Regions from separate parts of the Paraclostridium sordellii genome, predicted to be linked through region 1. Evidence: riboswitches for the same ligand, from Rfam matches in the RefSeq annotation. Region 1 holds a riboswitch; the other holds the start of a gene.
What was found. A riboswitch is a leader RNA that binds a small molecule or an ion and turns the genes downstream of it on or off. The one in region 1 is predicted to bind cyclic di-GMP.
Positions count from the first base shown of each region.

Region 2: it holds a riboswitch for cyclic di-GMP, as region 1 does, so the genes downstream of both, ATCC9714_RS17015 (hypothetical protein) here and ATCC9714_RS00555 (type II secretion system protein) in region 1, are expected to answer to the same signal.

Region 1 covers NZ_LN679998.1:93,651-101,853, reverse strand. Annotated here, with positions in the region: gene ATCC9714_RS00565 (type II secretion system F family protein) at 1-1,173, opposite strand, end outside; gene ATCC9714_RS00560 (GspE/PulE family protein) at 1,188-2,858, opposite strand; gene ATCC9714_RS00555 (type II secretion system protein) at 2,960-3,451, opposite strand; cyclic di-GMP riboswitch class II at 3,497-3,580, opposite strand; gene ATCC9714_RS17660 (type IV pilin protein) at 3,649-4,227, opposite strand; gene ATCC9714_RS00545 (ribose-phosphate diphosphokinase) at 4,333-5,286, opposite strand; gene glmU (bifunctional UDP-N-acetylglucosamine diphosphorylase/glucosamine-1-phosphate N-acetyltransferase GlmU) at 5,385-6,752, opposite strand; gene spoVG (septation regulator SpoVG) at 6,961-7,239, opposite strand; gene purR (pur operon repressor) at 7,409-8,203, opposite strand, start outside.
Region 2 covers NZ_LN679999.1:53,500-61,702, reverse strand. Annotated here, with positions in the region: gene ATCC9714_RS17030 (zinc ribbon domain-containing protein) at 500-694, shown strand; gene ATCC9714_RS17025 (hypothetical protein) at 731-1,357, shown strand; gene ATCC9714_RS17020 (hypothetical protein) at 1,455-1,598, shown strand; cyclic di-GMP riboswitch class I at 1,973-2,058, shown strand; gene ATCC9714_RS17015 (hypothetical protein) at 2,072-2,722, shown strand; gene ATCC9714_RS17010 (hypothetical protein) at 2,742-3,002, shown strand; gene ATCC9714_RS17005 (hypothetical protein) at 3,004-3,252, opposite strand; gene ATCC9714_RS17000 (DUF6897 domain-containing protein) at 3,653-3,865, shown strand; gene ATCC9714_RS16995 (hypothetical protein) at 4,009-4,338, shown strand; gene ATCC9714_RS16990 (KAP family P-loop NTPase fold protein) at 4,960-6,342, opposite strand; gene ATCC9714_RS16985 (LPD25 domain-containing protein) at 7,314-8,203, opposite strand, start outside.

The DNA of each region.
Region 1 (8,203 bases):
TACTGCTATTACTAAAATACCTACCATTATTCCAACTATGATTATCATCAAAGGCTCTATCATAGCAACCATTCTATTTAAGTATATTTCAGCTTCAGATTCATAAAACTCAGCCATTTGTTTGCTTATCTTTTCTAATTCCCCTGTTTGCTCTCCTATTGCTATCATTTGTGTAAGCACCGGATCAAAATATTTTGATTTCTCTAGGTTTTCTGCTAAAGTCTCTCCTCTTACAATACCTTCTTTAGCTTTTTCTATAGACTTTTCTGCAATAGCATTATCCAAACTACTTTTTATATGATCTAAACCTTGAAGAATTGGATACCCACTTGAAACAAATAAATATAGAGCTCTTGAAAATCTCATAGAAACTATACTATTTACGCCTTTACCTAAGAGAGGTACTCTATTTACAATTCTATCTTTGTGAGTTCTACCTATAGGAGTTTTTATATATTTTTTTATCTCATAAACTAAAAACGCACCTAAAATTAATATTAAATACCAATAGCTTTTCATAAAGTTACCTAAGTGCATAATCATTTTTGTCATAAGTGGTAATTTTGCTCCTGTTTCAGTTACAGTTTCCATCATTTGAGGCAATATAAAACTTGTAAAAACAAATAACATTATAAATGACGTAATAGCAACTATAGCTGGGTACATAGAAGCATTTTTAATTTTTTGATTTATCCTATACTCTCTTTCATAAAAAGTAGACATACTATTTAATACTTCTTCTAGTGTACCTGTCTCTTCACCTGTGGCAATCATAGCACCTAACAAATTAGGAAATTTTGATTCTTTAGATAGCATGGTATCTGCTATTGTAGATCCCATTTTTATATCACTTACCATACGATTAATTTCATTAGATACTATCTTATTAGATGCTTTTTTGCCTAATGTTTCAAGTCCTACTATACTATTTATTCCCGAGGAAATTATTATTGCAAACTGCCTACAAAAGTGACTTATCTGATCAGCTCTTAATTTTTTCTTTTTTAATTTAGTATTTTTTAATGGAAAAAATGTTTTCTTTTCTTTTATTTCAATTATTTTTAGCTTTTTCTCTCTAAGTAATTTTTTTGCATCATTATAATCCTTGGCCATAATCCTATCAGTTACTTTTTTCCCATTTAGCATTATCGCTGTGTACTTATATTCATTCATATCCCAACCATCCTTTAATCAGTTATAAATGTTACCCTTAACATTTCTTCTATAGTTGTTTCTCCATCTATAACCTTTATAGTTGCATCTTTTCGCATAGTTTCCATACCAAGTTCTTCTGCTTTTTTTTGTATATCCGCTTCTGTAGCACCTCTATTTATTAAATCTCTAACTGATTTTGTTATCTTAAGTATTTCATATACACCGGTTCTGCCTTTATACCCAGTATAATTGCACTTATCACATCCACTTCCTTTATATAGAATAAGTTCTTTGTCTAGAGGATAGTTAAGTGCCTTCTTTTCTCCCTCTTCTGCTAAATAACTAATTTTACAATTTTCACAAACTTTTCTAACCAGTCTCTGAGATACTACACCTGTAAGTGCTGAAGTTATTAAAAAACTATCAACTTTCATATCCAAAAGTCTTGATATTGCACTTACTGCTGTGTTTGAGTGTAGTGTACTTAAAACTAAATGTCCTGTAAGCGCTGCCCTTATCCCAATTTGTGCTGTATCTAGATCTCTTATTTCTCCTACCATTATAATATCTGGATCTTGACGCAAGAATGCTCTTAAGGCATTTGCAAAATCAAGTCCTGCCTTATAGTTTATTTGTGATTGATTAATCCCATCTAGCTCATATTCAACTGGATCTTCTATAGTTAGTATATTTTTTTCTATACTGTTTAGCTGATTTAACATTGCATAAAGAGTTGTTGTTTTCCCGCTACCTGTCGGACCTACAACTAATATCAATCCATAAGGATTTTCCAACAATTCATCATAAACTTGTATATTTTTTTTATTAAGCCCTAATTTTTCTTTACTAACCATAAATGTAGTTCTATCTAAAACTCTCATAACAACTTTTTCATCTTTGCTTGTGGGCATAGTTGAAACTCTATAGTCAATAGATCTATTATCTACATTTAGAAATATCCTTCCATCCTGTGGGAGCCTTTTTTCTGATATATTAAGTCCTGCCATAATCTTTACACGACTTATTACGGCTTTATATGGTCTTGAATTTATTTTCATATATTCGCTTAAGATACCGTCTATTCTAAACCTTATTCGCATAAAGTCTCCATCTCTTTCAATATGTATATCACTTGCCTTCATTCTAACTGCCGTCTCTAATATATTATGTACCAACCTAACTATTGGAGCTGAATTAATATCATCTTCTAATATACTTTCTTCCTTTAAAACTCCAGAATCAGAATACTCTTTTAATGCTTTATCCAAATCTGCATTTGAGTAAAATATTTCTATAGCTTGATTTACTTGCCCCATTGTAGCTATGTATGGAATTATATCTAACCCAGATATACGTTTTGCATCTTGCATTGCTTGTCTATCTTGAGGATCAGCCATGGCCATTAACAATTTATTTCTTTCTATTTTAAATGGAAAAATTTTATATCTTCTGCATATATTTTCTGGAATCAATTTGATAACATCTGGGTTTATGTTTGATCGAGTTAAAGATATATTCTCTATATCAAGAAGCTCTGTTAATACGCTAGTCAACAATTCAGGTGTTATAATTCCTTGTTCTATAAGTATTTCCCCTATTCTTTTACCTGTACCATTTTGTAGTTTTAATGCTCTTTCTAATTGTTCTCTAGATATATAACCTTTTTCAACTAACTTGTCTCCAATTCTTACTTTTTGCGACATTTTAATTCACCTTTCTTTTAACTCAATTTATTCATGAATATTTACGCTCTAATTGAAATAAACTAAAAGCTACCTCATACTTTGAGATAGCTTTTTTATTTTTACATGTTAGTATTATCTATTAAAACTATGTCAATAGTTCCAGAATCTACTGCTTTTGCATTTGAGTCTGTCATTGCTGTTCCATCAACATAGATTTTATCTTGCCCTATATCTTTAACTAGTTTTTTCATTTGTTCTTGAGTTATTTTAGCCCCAGTTATTGTTAAAACTAATTCATCATTAGTTTTATCTCCATCTACATCCTTAGTATTAGTTAACTCATAAGCTCCTCCAAATGCAGAATCTTGTGGTACAGTATCCATAAACGATTTAAGTTCATCTTTTTTAGCAGGCATTTTGTTGTTATCAGTATAATAAGATAATGCTGCACTTTTAAATGCATTATAATCAGACTCTACATCTGCTACCTTTGCTTTATTTATATTTTTAAATAATGCTGGTACCGCAACAACTGCCAATATTCCTATAATCGCTATTACTACTAATAATTCAATTAGAGTAAACCCTTTTTGATTTCTTTTTTTCTTCATAGCAAAATCCTCCTCTTTCATAATTTTTAAGCTAAAGCTATCTAACTTATGAATAGTCGGTTGCACTACTTGCTCCATATATTCCAAGTACCCATATAAAGAATATACTTCATCGCCCCTATTTTACATTAACAGTCAAATATTAACATATTTTTCTATGCACTTCAATAACTTCAATTTTTATTATAATTTTCTAATTATTTAGTAATATCATTGGGTTTAGGAAGTATATTATCGGCTATTCTTATAAGAATTTCTGATGTTTGATAACTTATACTGTTTGGCCTTGATGATATAAAAATATTTTCATTTCCAAACTTATTAACTAAGCTTTTAAACTCCTCATTATTAATATGGAGTTTATTGTTTTCAAACCCTTGTATAGATAAATATATATCTCCGTATTTATCTATATCTACATAGTTACCCAATTTCCCATCTTTTTGAACATTATATGCTTTTATAGGTCCATATTCTGTGACTATTTTATTTTCGTTATTTTTCATACGTATCTTATAGTCTCCACCTATAGGAGTTTTACTTATATCTAAATGTTCTATGTCTAACTTTTTTAAATCTGATTCAAATGCGTTATTCTCTGCATAATAGTTTAATTCAGCAGTTTTTATAGCATTATAATTTGATTCTACTTTAGCTATTTTAGCTTTATTTATATTTTTAAATAAAGCCGGTAAAGCTACTACTGCTAATATACCTATAATAGCAATTACCACTAATAACTCAATTAAAGTAAATCCACTATCTCCCTTTTTCATATATCCACTTCCTTATTCTAAATTTCGACTTAATTTTACCACTTTTATATTGTTAATACAAACAAAAAGAGACCTTTTAAAAGGTCTCTTTTTTACGCACATATATTAATTAAATAATTCACTTACTGATTCATTAGCAAATATTTTCTTTATAGCATCTCCAAATAAAGGAGCAACTGTTTTTATCTTTATTTTGTCTATCTTCTTTTCTTCAGGAAGTTGTATAGTATCAAGTACTATTAACTCGCTTATAGCTGAATTCTCTATTCTCTCTATAGCTGGACCTGATAAAACTCCATGAGTACAACATGCATAAACATCTTTTGCTCCAAATTCTTTAAGGGCATTTGCAGCATTCACTATTGTTCCAGCAGTGTCTATCATGTCATCTAATAATATAACATTTTTACCTTCAACTTCACCTATTATGTTCATAACTTCACATACATTAGCTTTTGGTCTTCTCTTGTCTATTATTGCTATTGGAACATCTCCATTTAAATCATTAGCAAACTTTCTAGATCTTGTAACACTTCCTAAATCTGGTGAAACTACTACTAAATCTTCTATGTTCTTACTATTAAAGTAATCTGCTAATATTGTTCCACCTTGTAAGTGGTCTAATGGTATATCAAAGTATCCTTGTATTTGAGCAGCATGTAAATCCATTGTTAAAACTCTATCTGCCCCAGCAGCAGTTATTAAGTTTGCAACTAATTTAGCTGTGATTGGATCTCTAGCCTTAGCCTTTCTGTCTTGTCTTGCATATCCATAGTAAGGTATAACAGCAGTTACTCTACCTGCAGATGCTCTTCTTAATGCATCTATCATTATTAATAATTCCATTAAGTTATCATTTACTGGGCTATTAGTTGATTGTATTACGAAGACATCGCATCCTCTTACTGTTTCACTTATATTTACAGATATCTCTCCATCACTAAATGTTCCAATTTCACATTTAGCCATTGATACACCTATGTAATCAGCTACTTTTTGAGCTAATTCTTTCGACGCATTTCCTGCAAGTATTTTAATTTCGCTTCCGCTAGTATTCATAATTACCTCCCGAAAAATTTGTTAAAGAAAATATTTATATTTTTAACGTAAATAGATGAAATTTCATCTATTTACGTTATAGTCTATTTAAGTATTGATTATTTTTTAAGATTCTTTTTCTCTACCCAACCTTCTTTTACTACTTGTCTTTCTCTAGCTATTGCTAAAGCCCCAGCTGGTACATCATCAGTTATCGTTGATCCAGTTGCAATGTATCCATTTTCTTCTACAGTAACTGGTGCAACTAAATTTGAGTTTGATCCTATAAATGCTCCATCTTTTACTACTGATTTAAATTTATTTTTTCCATCATAGTTCACAAATACTGTTCCACATCCGATGTTAACATTCTTACCTACATGAGCATCACCTATGTATGCTAAATGAGATGCCTTTGAATTATCTTCTATAGTTGCATTTTTAACTTCTACGAAGTCTCCTACTTTTACATTGTTTCCTATATTACTCTTTGGTCTTAGATATGCATAAGGTCCTACTGTAGTATTATCTCCTACCTTACTATCCATTATAGTTGAACTCTCTACTTTTGTAGCATCACCTATTATTGAATTGGATATGCATGAATTCATTCCTATAATACATTCTTTACCTATAACTGTATTTCCTTGTATCATAGCACCTGGGTAAACTATAGTATCATTACCTATTTTCACATCTGCTTCTATATATGTACTGTTTATATCTATTATAGTAACACCATTTATCATATGCATAGTGTTTATTCTTCTTCTCATTATCTCTTCTGCTTTTGATAGTTCTACTCTTGAGTTTACACCCATAAGTTCTTCTATCGTAGCACCATTAAATGCCCCAACTTTTAATGAATTATTTCTCATTATTTCTATTGTATCTGTTAAATAATATTCTCCTTGAGCATTATTATTATCTATCTTAGAAAGCGCTTCTTTTAAACTCTTCCCATTAAAACAATATATTCCTGAGTTTATTTCATTTACTAATTTTTCTTCTTCATTCGCATCTTTTTGTTCAACTATCTTTAGTAAATCTTGATTATTATCTCTTATTATTCTTCCATATCCTGTTGGATTTTCAACTTTTGTAGTCAAAACTGTAGCATGATACCCATTATCTAAGTGATATTTAAATAAATTTTCTAATGTATCTGAATTTACTAACGGTGTATCCCCACATAATACTACAATAGTGTCATTTTCTGTTATGTATTTATCAGCCATCATAACAGCATGACCTGTCCCTAATTGTTCAGTTTGCATAGCTATTTTAGTTTCTTCTGGTAATACATATTTAACAACTTCACTTCCATGACCTAAAATTGCAACTATTTCACTTACTCCTGAATCTTTAGATACATTTATAACGTGGTTAACCATTTCCTTACCACATACTTTATGCACTACTTTTGGTAAGCTAGATTTCATTCTTGTTCCTTTACCTGCTGCAAGGATTATAGCCTTAAAATTCATAAACCCACTCCATTTCAAGTTTTTTGATTATTAATCAATCTATATATAATATGTATTTGCTTTATTTTGTATACAATTACTTAATTCTAATAACTAATATACCATTTTTGTATAAAAAAGTACATATTATTCAAATAAAAAAGAGCCTAAGATTCGGCTCTTTAAGAAATATACTATAAAATATATTGTATTTTTAACTGTGTTTTTTCTATTCAGCAGCTACTTCTAATTGAGATACTGCCTCGTGGTAAGCTTTTAAAACTTCATCTTCTAACATTTGTCTCATTTCAGCATTTATAGGATGTGCTATATCTCTAAAATTACCTTCTCCTATTTTTCTGCTTGGCATAGCTATGAATAATCCATTATGACCTTCTATAACCTTTATATCATGTACAACAAATAAATTATTGAAAGTTAATGAAACTATACATTTCATTTTCCCCTCATCAGTTAATTTTCTCACCCTAACGTCAGTTATTTTCATTTTCCTAATATCCCCCTTTTAGTTTTGACAAAGTTAATTAAAAAGTTCTTAAATCTTTTATATTATATTAATTCTATCAAGTTCTTAAATTTCCTCTATTATTTTAGAAATTTTTCATTATTTTTTTATATTTTTTTTATTTGATAGAAATTTACCCTCTAAATCTGTCTTATTTTTCTAAATTGTCGATTTCCTTTGTCTCATCTTCGATTAAATCCTTAATATCCGTTGCCCAATATTCCTCTTTAAAAGTTTGAAGGTTCGGTTCTACATTTACAACCTCGTTATTAATTACATCTATTTTTATTAAAGATATGTAGTCCTTAACCATTTTTTCAGTTGGTTTAGCTGTAGATATAAATACTCCCTTACCTATAACTTCAGCACCAAACTCATTCATAAGTTGCATCATTCCTTTTATAGTCCCCCCGCCTCTCATAAAGTCATCAATTAATATAACTTTACTTCCTGGCTTGACCGCTTTTCTAGGTAAACTCATGCTTTCTACTTTTGAATTATTACCACTTACATATGTCATACTAAGTGTCGGTCCTTCAGATACTTTTGTATCTTTTCTTATTATTACTAGAGGTAAATTCATAGCCTTAGCTGTCATAAGTGCCATAGGTATACCTTTAGTTTCCATAGTAACAACATAATCAGCTTCTGAATAATCTATATTTGATGCAAATATTTTACCTATTTTAGATGCAACTCTTGGATCATATATTAAATCTATTAAGTATAAAAATCCTCCTGAAAGAATTCTAGATGGATCCTTGATTTCTTCGCATAAATTTAATAAAAACTCTTCATTTTCTGATTTAGATGTTTTAGGTATATACTTAACTCCACCTGCAGCTCCCGATATGGTTATTACTTGACCTAATTCTAGCTTTTCAAATACATTTTTTACAACTATTAAATCTTCACTTATTGTAGATTTAGCTGAGTTGAACTTAGA
Region 2 (8,203 bases), on a different contig from region 1:
CTCTCATAATGAATTTATATAAAAATAATACAGTTTTGTAAAAATAAATTCAAGGATTTCTATTGCATAATGTAAATAAATTAAAAATATAATTCTATTTTTACATTTATTTATAAAAACAGAAATGTAAAAATAGAATACACTTTATTTTTACATTTCTGTTTTTTGAGTTACGAAGTTGATTCTAAATATTATGAATAAAAAATATATTCGCAATAAAGTTAATATTAAAAATATAAAAAATACAATATTTTTTATATTAATACATAATGTTTTTTATATTTTTAATATTTAGTATTTTATAAAATATTTTTATGTTGTTAAGTATTTTTCATTTGAACTTTAAAATAAATTGAATCTAAATCTATTTTTTATCTTCTTAAACTAATTTATAATAGAACAAAGAGCAAAAAATTAGTTTGAGTAATTAACTTAATGAATTATTTGATTGAAAAAATAATAAAGAATATATTTGTACAACAAAGGGGGAAATTAAGATATGGAATGTTTAAGATGTAATGCAGAATTGAAATTTTTGAAAGAGTATAGATTTGATTCGCAAGATGCTAATAGAGGTTTTTTTAAAGCAATTTTTGATGTAGAAGAACATTTAATATTCAAAATTTATGTTTGTCCTAAATGTAACCATACAGAGTTTATATATTCAGGAAGTTCCACTTGGCTTGATATGTAAGATTTTTATAAATATGTGATAAAGGAGTGGTTTTCTTTGATGTCTTTAGATGATATTGATTCATGGTCAATTATTGTTGTTACTGATGAATTATTAAACTTTATTGTTTTTGTGGGTTGTATGTATGATCTAATTGGTATTGAAAATTTTGATAAAGAAAATGAACGATGGCCAACTGATGTAAGAAAAATATCACCTAACCATAATATAGATAATTTAAGAATTCAATGGAAAAACTGGTTTAGTGATATTTTAAAAATGAAATCTAAAAAAGTTAAGTTTGCAGAAGTAGAATTAAATAATATCTTAGTAGAACTTATGTATGATATAGATAGTTTTAAAGAGTTGGATTATAGAGAGTTAAGGGAATATTGTATAGAATCATACCCTATATTTCTGAAATGGTGGAATATGCCTGCAGGAGGTAAAAATGCTCTTGAGTTTTATGAACTTATAGAAAGTACTCAGGTTCATGAATGTATCATGAGTATAGAGAATAAAATAAAAAGAAAATCTAAACCATTTAAGTTACATGTAGATGTAGTTTATACAGGAGTTCCAACTGTGTTAGACTTTAGTGATGATTATATAGTTATAACTCCAAATGGACATGTAACTTTTAATAAAAATTGGTGGATGAGAAAATTAAAAAAATTAGTATAAATACTATACATATACCAATGTAATTTTACTAGAAAGTTAAAACTATGTATTATAAAACACATTTTTTATTTAATGGATTTTATAGAGGTGATTAAATTTGGAACAAATAAACAATGCATTAAAATTTTTAATGCCATTTATGATATTTATGATGTTGTTTTACATACTTTCAAAAAAATATTTAGTAGGACTGTGTATTTTAGGGTTAATTTTATTAGGAAGAAATGCTATAAAAAAATAGAAGTAAAACATTTAAATCTACTTTAGTTTTAAAATTAAAAAAGCAAATAAAAATGCAAAATAAATATAAATAATACAGATAGAAATAAAGTAAAAATAGGATAATGCTTAAAATATATAGAATTTATAAAAATTAATAAAATAAAGTTTCATAAAAAACATAAAAATAAAAAAAGAGTGAAAGCAAAGGAATAAAGTAATTCCAATGCTTTCATTCTTTTTTGAATATAACTACACCATAAACGGAAATTTAAGGTGAAGTTATATTTTCTTATGTTAAAATTTAAACAACACCGCTATTTATAGAATAGCATAAAAATTCTGACAATTAAAGACTTTTATTGAAAATGTTTTCTTGTTATAATTTAATTAATAATTTGAAAAAGCCAAACTCTAAGAAATTAGATGACGGAAAACTATAGGGGCTAAGTAGGGAACTATATTGCTAGCCAGTTACCAAAGGGGGAAATTAAAATGAGTTTTAAAAAAAGAGCAACTAAAAGTATAGCGATAGCTTTAATTGGAGTTAGTGTAGGGTCGCCATTATTAACAACTTATGTATCTGCACAAACCAACAACATTAGTACATATTATACAAACAAAAAATCAGTAGAGTCTTATACTGATGAAAGTCTAGGAGCTATATATGATAAAGTTGTAGATGGTAATAAAACTACAATAACAATTAAATCATTAGATGGAAAGGTTCTAAATACATTAACAGATATAAATAATGAAATATACCTAGATGGAAAAAAGATATCGGTTGATAGTAGTGAAAATTACAAAAGTAATGATAATAGTTTAGAAAAAGATTTTGAAATTAATAGTAGTAGAGCTGCAATTCGTTGGGGAAAATGGCAATATAATACAATGTATATAAAAACAGGTGGACTAGCTACCGCTACTATAGCAGGTTTAATTGCATTAAAGGCAGGATGGACTCCTGTTGGGGGTATAGCTGTGGTTGCTGCAGCAGTGGCAGGTAAGTATGATAAACTTACAATAAAGTATAAAATAAGATATGGTTCAGATGGTAGGTATAATCACTATGAGAGAGTAACAACATTTTATGGAGATGGTAAATACATTAAAGCATTTACTGATAGGGGTAAAAGATATTAATCTCGAAAGGAATATATAGATGAAGCATGTAATGGATAATAATGAATTAATTTTTCATCTTATAGTTTATATTTCAACAATTATGATTTTGCCAGTTGTTTCAAAAAATAAACAATTATTAACAAAAACAAAAATTTGTTTTTCAGTTATTTTAATAAGTTTGAATTTATTTATTATAATATATTTTAACGGATTAGATAAAGTTACTTACAATTACTTTATTATATTACTTATTGTTGTATTATATATTTTATATGAAAGATATAAAAATAAGGCTTAAATTAAGCCTTATTTTTTTCTATGAATTTTTCTAACCATGATTTTGATTTTTCGGAATTAGAAAAGTGATTTTTAAATTCATTTGTTAAATAAACTGTATCAATTCCCATACTGTAAAAAATAGCACCTATTTCAATTAAACGTATAGTTCGAGCTTTACGTTCTTTTTCTTTTGCAAGTATTGCTTGTTTTTGAGCCTTTAACTTTTTTATTTTTTCATCAATATTATTTAATTTTTTATTTTTATCCAAAATTAGATATCCCCTAATTCTATTTATATTATAATCAAATGCAAGTGATAGGTATTAAATATTAGTTGTGAAGTTGAACGAAAGTAATCCGAAAGGAGCTTATATTATAGGGTACGTAGTACCTGTATCTAAAAGGAGGTTTTACCTAAAGCCGTTAAAATCCAAATAAATTGATTTTAACGGCTTTTTTTATTCCAATTTAAATACGCATTACTTTAAATACCTAAATTATGATATTATTTTTAATATATTATTAAAGGAGCTGATTATATTGAGTCCTATAATTTGGTTATGTTGTTTTTTACCTATTTTTATTATATTGATTTCACAACATAAGCAAAAAAAAGTATTTATACAACATATAGTTTCAAAAAAACTTAATGCTAAGGAGAAGAGTAAGATGATAGAATTAATTAAATCATTCATCAATAAAGAGTGTCTAATTTATACTATAAATGGAACATTTAACGGAGTTATTACAGATGTTACAAATGGAGGAATTTCAATAAGTAATGGTACGAATTTTGAAATTGTAAATATTGACTATATAATACGTATTCGTGAATATCCTAAAAATAAAAATGGTAAGAAAAAATCATTTGTTTTAGATTAATTCTATAACTATCACTTAAATTTTAGTTTAGGAACTAGTTATATATTTTAAATAAAATTAATACCATTAGAATCGAAATAAATGGATTATTCAAGTTAACTTTTGATATAATTAATTCATAAAAACATAGGAGGAATAGTATCATGGTTGACTTTATTTTGGGAATATTTCTTATTGTAATAGGTGCATTTCTTATTCATTCATCATTAAAGTTAAAAAGAACTCGAGATATAAGATTAATTAAAAATAATATGGTCAATATAGATAAAATTAAAGATAAAGATAGTTATATTAATTTTAACTTTAAAATAAATATAACTATAGGATTTATAGTTATTATACAAGGATTAATTTGTATATTATCTATATATTTCTCAATAATAGAGAGTATATCGTGGATCACAAATATAATTGCAATATTAACTATATTCGTGTATGTGTATAAGCTTATTTTCAAATCTCCTAAATTTTAAGACATATAGTAAAAATGCCCTTGAAATCCAGTTATATATATTTTAAGGGCATTAACTTTATTTAAAATATGTAATTATACTCTAAAGTGAATTTTTAAGAATTGTTACCAACTTAATAATTTTTATTCTGAGCTACTTTTAAAATGCAATAAAATACAAAAACAAGACCTATATTCTGTACCATTTCTAAGTGATTTTTAGAATATATATTATAAATAGCTTTTAATCCATAGATCAAAATTATGAGATATAGTAAATATTTATATATTTTTTTAGATTTCATAGATTTCTCCTAAATTAAAGTTAGATTAATGATTTTATTATATATAACTATTCCCTAAAAATTTGTTTAAAGATGTCTAGTAAGAATGTCCTTAAACTGAAATTTAAGTGATAGTTACTATCTGTAGAATGTTAAATTTAAAATTTTGATAAAGTAAAAAATAAAAATTGATACAATAGCATTTATTTTATATGCTTTGTTAATAAATTTTTTGTTTAATAGACATATTATCTATAGAAATAATAGCTTAAAAAACTGGATTGACAGTAGATGAAGTAAAATCCTTAAAAGATGAATCTAAACAATAAAATGGAGAGTATCCCCCTCTATTTTATTGTTTAGAATCCCTCAATAAACTCTAACTTATCATGTATAGTGTAATCTTTTCCTTTGAATAGATTTAACAAATCAAACTTAGAATCATATATAAAAGAACCGTCTTCATTTTTAAGTCCAATCATAAAATCTTCTGATGAGAAATTATAGATATTTTCTATTGAACTTACTTTTAAGTTTAAATCCAAATACATTTCCAAAAGAGGGTTAATTAAACGTTGAAGTGGTTCATGATGCCATTCACCAATATAATCTCCATAATTGCTAAAATCAGGTGTCTTGAAATTTATTAACATATTATCTAAGTTATAATCAGCATATATTATTTTTTTATAGACAATAGGTTTTTTAATTTTAGTAGTTATAAGAGTTGCATAGAGATAACTTATTACTGCAATATATGTATTTTTATAAGTAGTATTATTGTTAAATGGCTTAATTAATGGAAGTAGTAATTCTATGTAATAAAAAGCTTTTTCTATATCACGTAGTGAAAATTTCTCGGATGCAAATAGCTCTTTTATAAAAACTTTCAAGCAATCTACATTATAATATCCATCAAAAGCAGTTGAACTTTTAATATCAATATATTTTTTAATATCTACTTTAGGTAATTTATAATCTAAGTCAAAGAATCTTCTTAAATATCCAACAGTATCCATATTATGGCCATATATAGTTGATACAGAATGGGATAACTGTTCCTTATCAATAGATATTACAAAAACAAAATTATCTATGTCAAATAGATGTTTAATGACTTCTAGTAGCTCTATTGCAAAGCTAGGTCGGCATCTATCTAATTCATCAATAAAGAAAATAATTTTTTTTTCAGTAGCATTTTGATATTCGACCATTTCTTTTTTTAACTCGGATCTAACCTTCTTACTTGCTGATATTTCTTTTATAGCTAAATCACCAAGTTTACCAGCTAAATCAATTAATTGAGATTCGTTATAATCACCAAAATTTACATTATCTAAATTTAATGCCCCAGCAGTTAACATTTTTATTCCTGTTGTAGTTGCTAATTTAGTAAATGGCTTAATTTTATTTTTAACATTATCTAGTTGTTGCTTAAGTTTTGAATCAGATTCTTTTATTTGGGATTCTATTTCTGAAAAAATTGCAAGTAAAGGATCTTTTATATAATCATGCTCCCATGCATTAAAATAAAGAGTATTAAATTTTGAACTATAGTTAACATCATTATCTAATAAGTTTTTCCACATTGTTACAAATGTTGTTTTACCTGTTCCCCAATCAGAATCTAAAGAAATAACCATTGGTTTATCTTGAGATTCTATTATCTTAATTAAATTTTCAGCAATAATTTTTCTGTTAAATAAATCATTAGTGAATGAATTTAAACTTTGACTATTCATATTAATATACCCCCTTAGATTATTCATTATATTTAATTTATTATATATTAAATTTCATGTATTAGCCAAATTTTAACTATTTAGATATTTTTTAATGCTTTTATAGCCAATATTATATAGTTATTACAAATAGAATATATACTATAATAAAAATTTCACCGAATGGGCCAAATAAATAATATCAACTACTTATAAAGTTATTAATAATAATAAAAGCAGTCAAGACCTTTCCTGACTACTTTTATTAGATATAAATATGTATCCATTAAGATATAAAGAAATCACATTAATTGTATCAAAGTTTAAATATATTATTCAACAATAAAAATAGCCGAGACCTCTCTCAGCTATTTAATAAAAAGGTATTTTGTTAAATAAATTACAATTTATATTATATATTGTTTAATTATAATTTTCAAATTATTCAAATAAAAAGGCAGTTAACAACTAAGTTAACTGCCTTTTTATCAAAATGTCGAAACAACCTAAAAGATACTCTAAAAATATCTTATGAGATTAATATAGTATGATATAAATATTGAACTCATATAAAATTATACATATGTTTAGGTTATATATACAATATTCTAGTATAAGTAAAAGAGTAGTTAACTTAATTGTTAACTACTCTTTTATTTATACTAAAACAGTTTAAACATGAGTTAAAAAGTGCCTATATATAATATATCAAAACCTTAGATTAAGTTAAATAAAAAAGGAAAAGTAAATACTTTTCCTTTTTTATTAAGAACCAATAATTTAGAAGAAAATTGTATGAGATCGATAATAACCATACAATTAAAAATTTATGATGTAATTTAATTATAAACTTGTTTAGGTTGTTTACTCAATAAAAAAAAGCAGATTTATAAAATCTGCTTTTTAAAGGGTAAAATCGATTAAATATAAGTTAAGAAGAAAATCTATTTATAATAAATATACTTAAGTTTAAGTGTAAAATTCAACTAAATTTATAACTCAAAATCCATATCAATATCTTTGTTTATACTTTGATTTTTCTTTTTATCCTTTATTCCTAATCTTTCAGATAATATTTCTTTAGTTGAGTTGCATGAATTATCATAAAGGTATTCTTTTAGATTATTGTATTCCCCATCTCCTATGTCAAATCGTCCAGTATAAAATTTATCAGTACACTCTTTATTAAAGTGTAACTCAAACTTAGTTTTATCATAGCCAGGTATCTTCTCTGCAAGATGGAGTTTAGTTAAAATCTCAAGTAATTCATTTGCCTTATTAAATTCAAATATAGAGTTTTCTTGTATATTAATATTTTCAGACCATAAAAATTTCACATAAATAGTATCCTTATTAGTTATTCTATCTAAGTTTGATTTTAAATCATATTCATTTTCGTTGCCTAATTCAATACTTCCTGAATAAAATGGGTTTGAACAGTTTTCATCAATATGAAGTTCAAAATTTGTTTGCATAGGAGTTTTTAAGTATGAATATTTTTCATTTAGTACACGAACAAGCTCATTTGCAGTATCAAAGTCATAAATATCGTCTTTTTCTATTGTATTTGACTTACTAGATGTAAATTTTACATAAATATTATCAATATTTAAAAGCAAATTATCTTTGCTTTTATGATTTTCAACTTCGTTAATATCAATATTTTCAGTAATATTTTTCTCTTTTTCTTTTTCATCATCATTAGAACTCATATCCATAGAAGGTTCATCATTTAAATAATCTTCTATTATCTGTATATACTCTGTAGAAGTTTTTTTAACTTCTTCTATTATTTTAATACTTTCATCAAAATCCATATTTTTTGTCCAATTATAAATATAATCAAAAGAATAATCAGATGTATCTATATCAAAATAGGAAC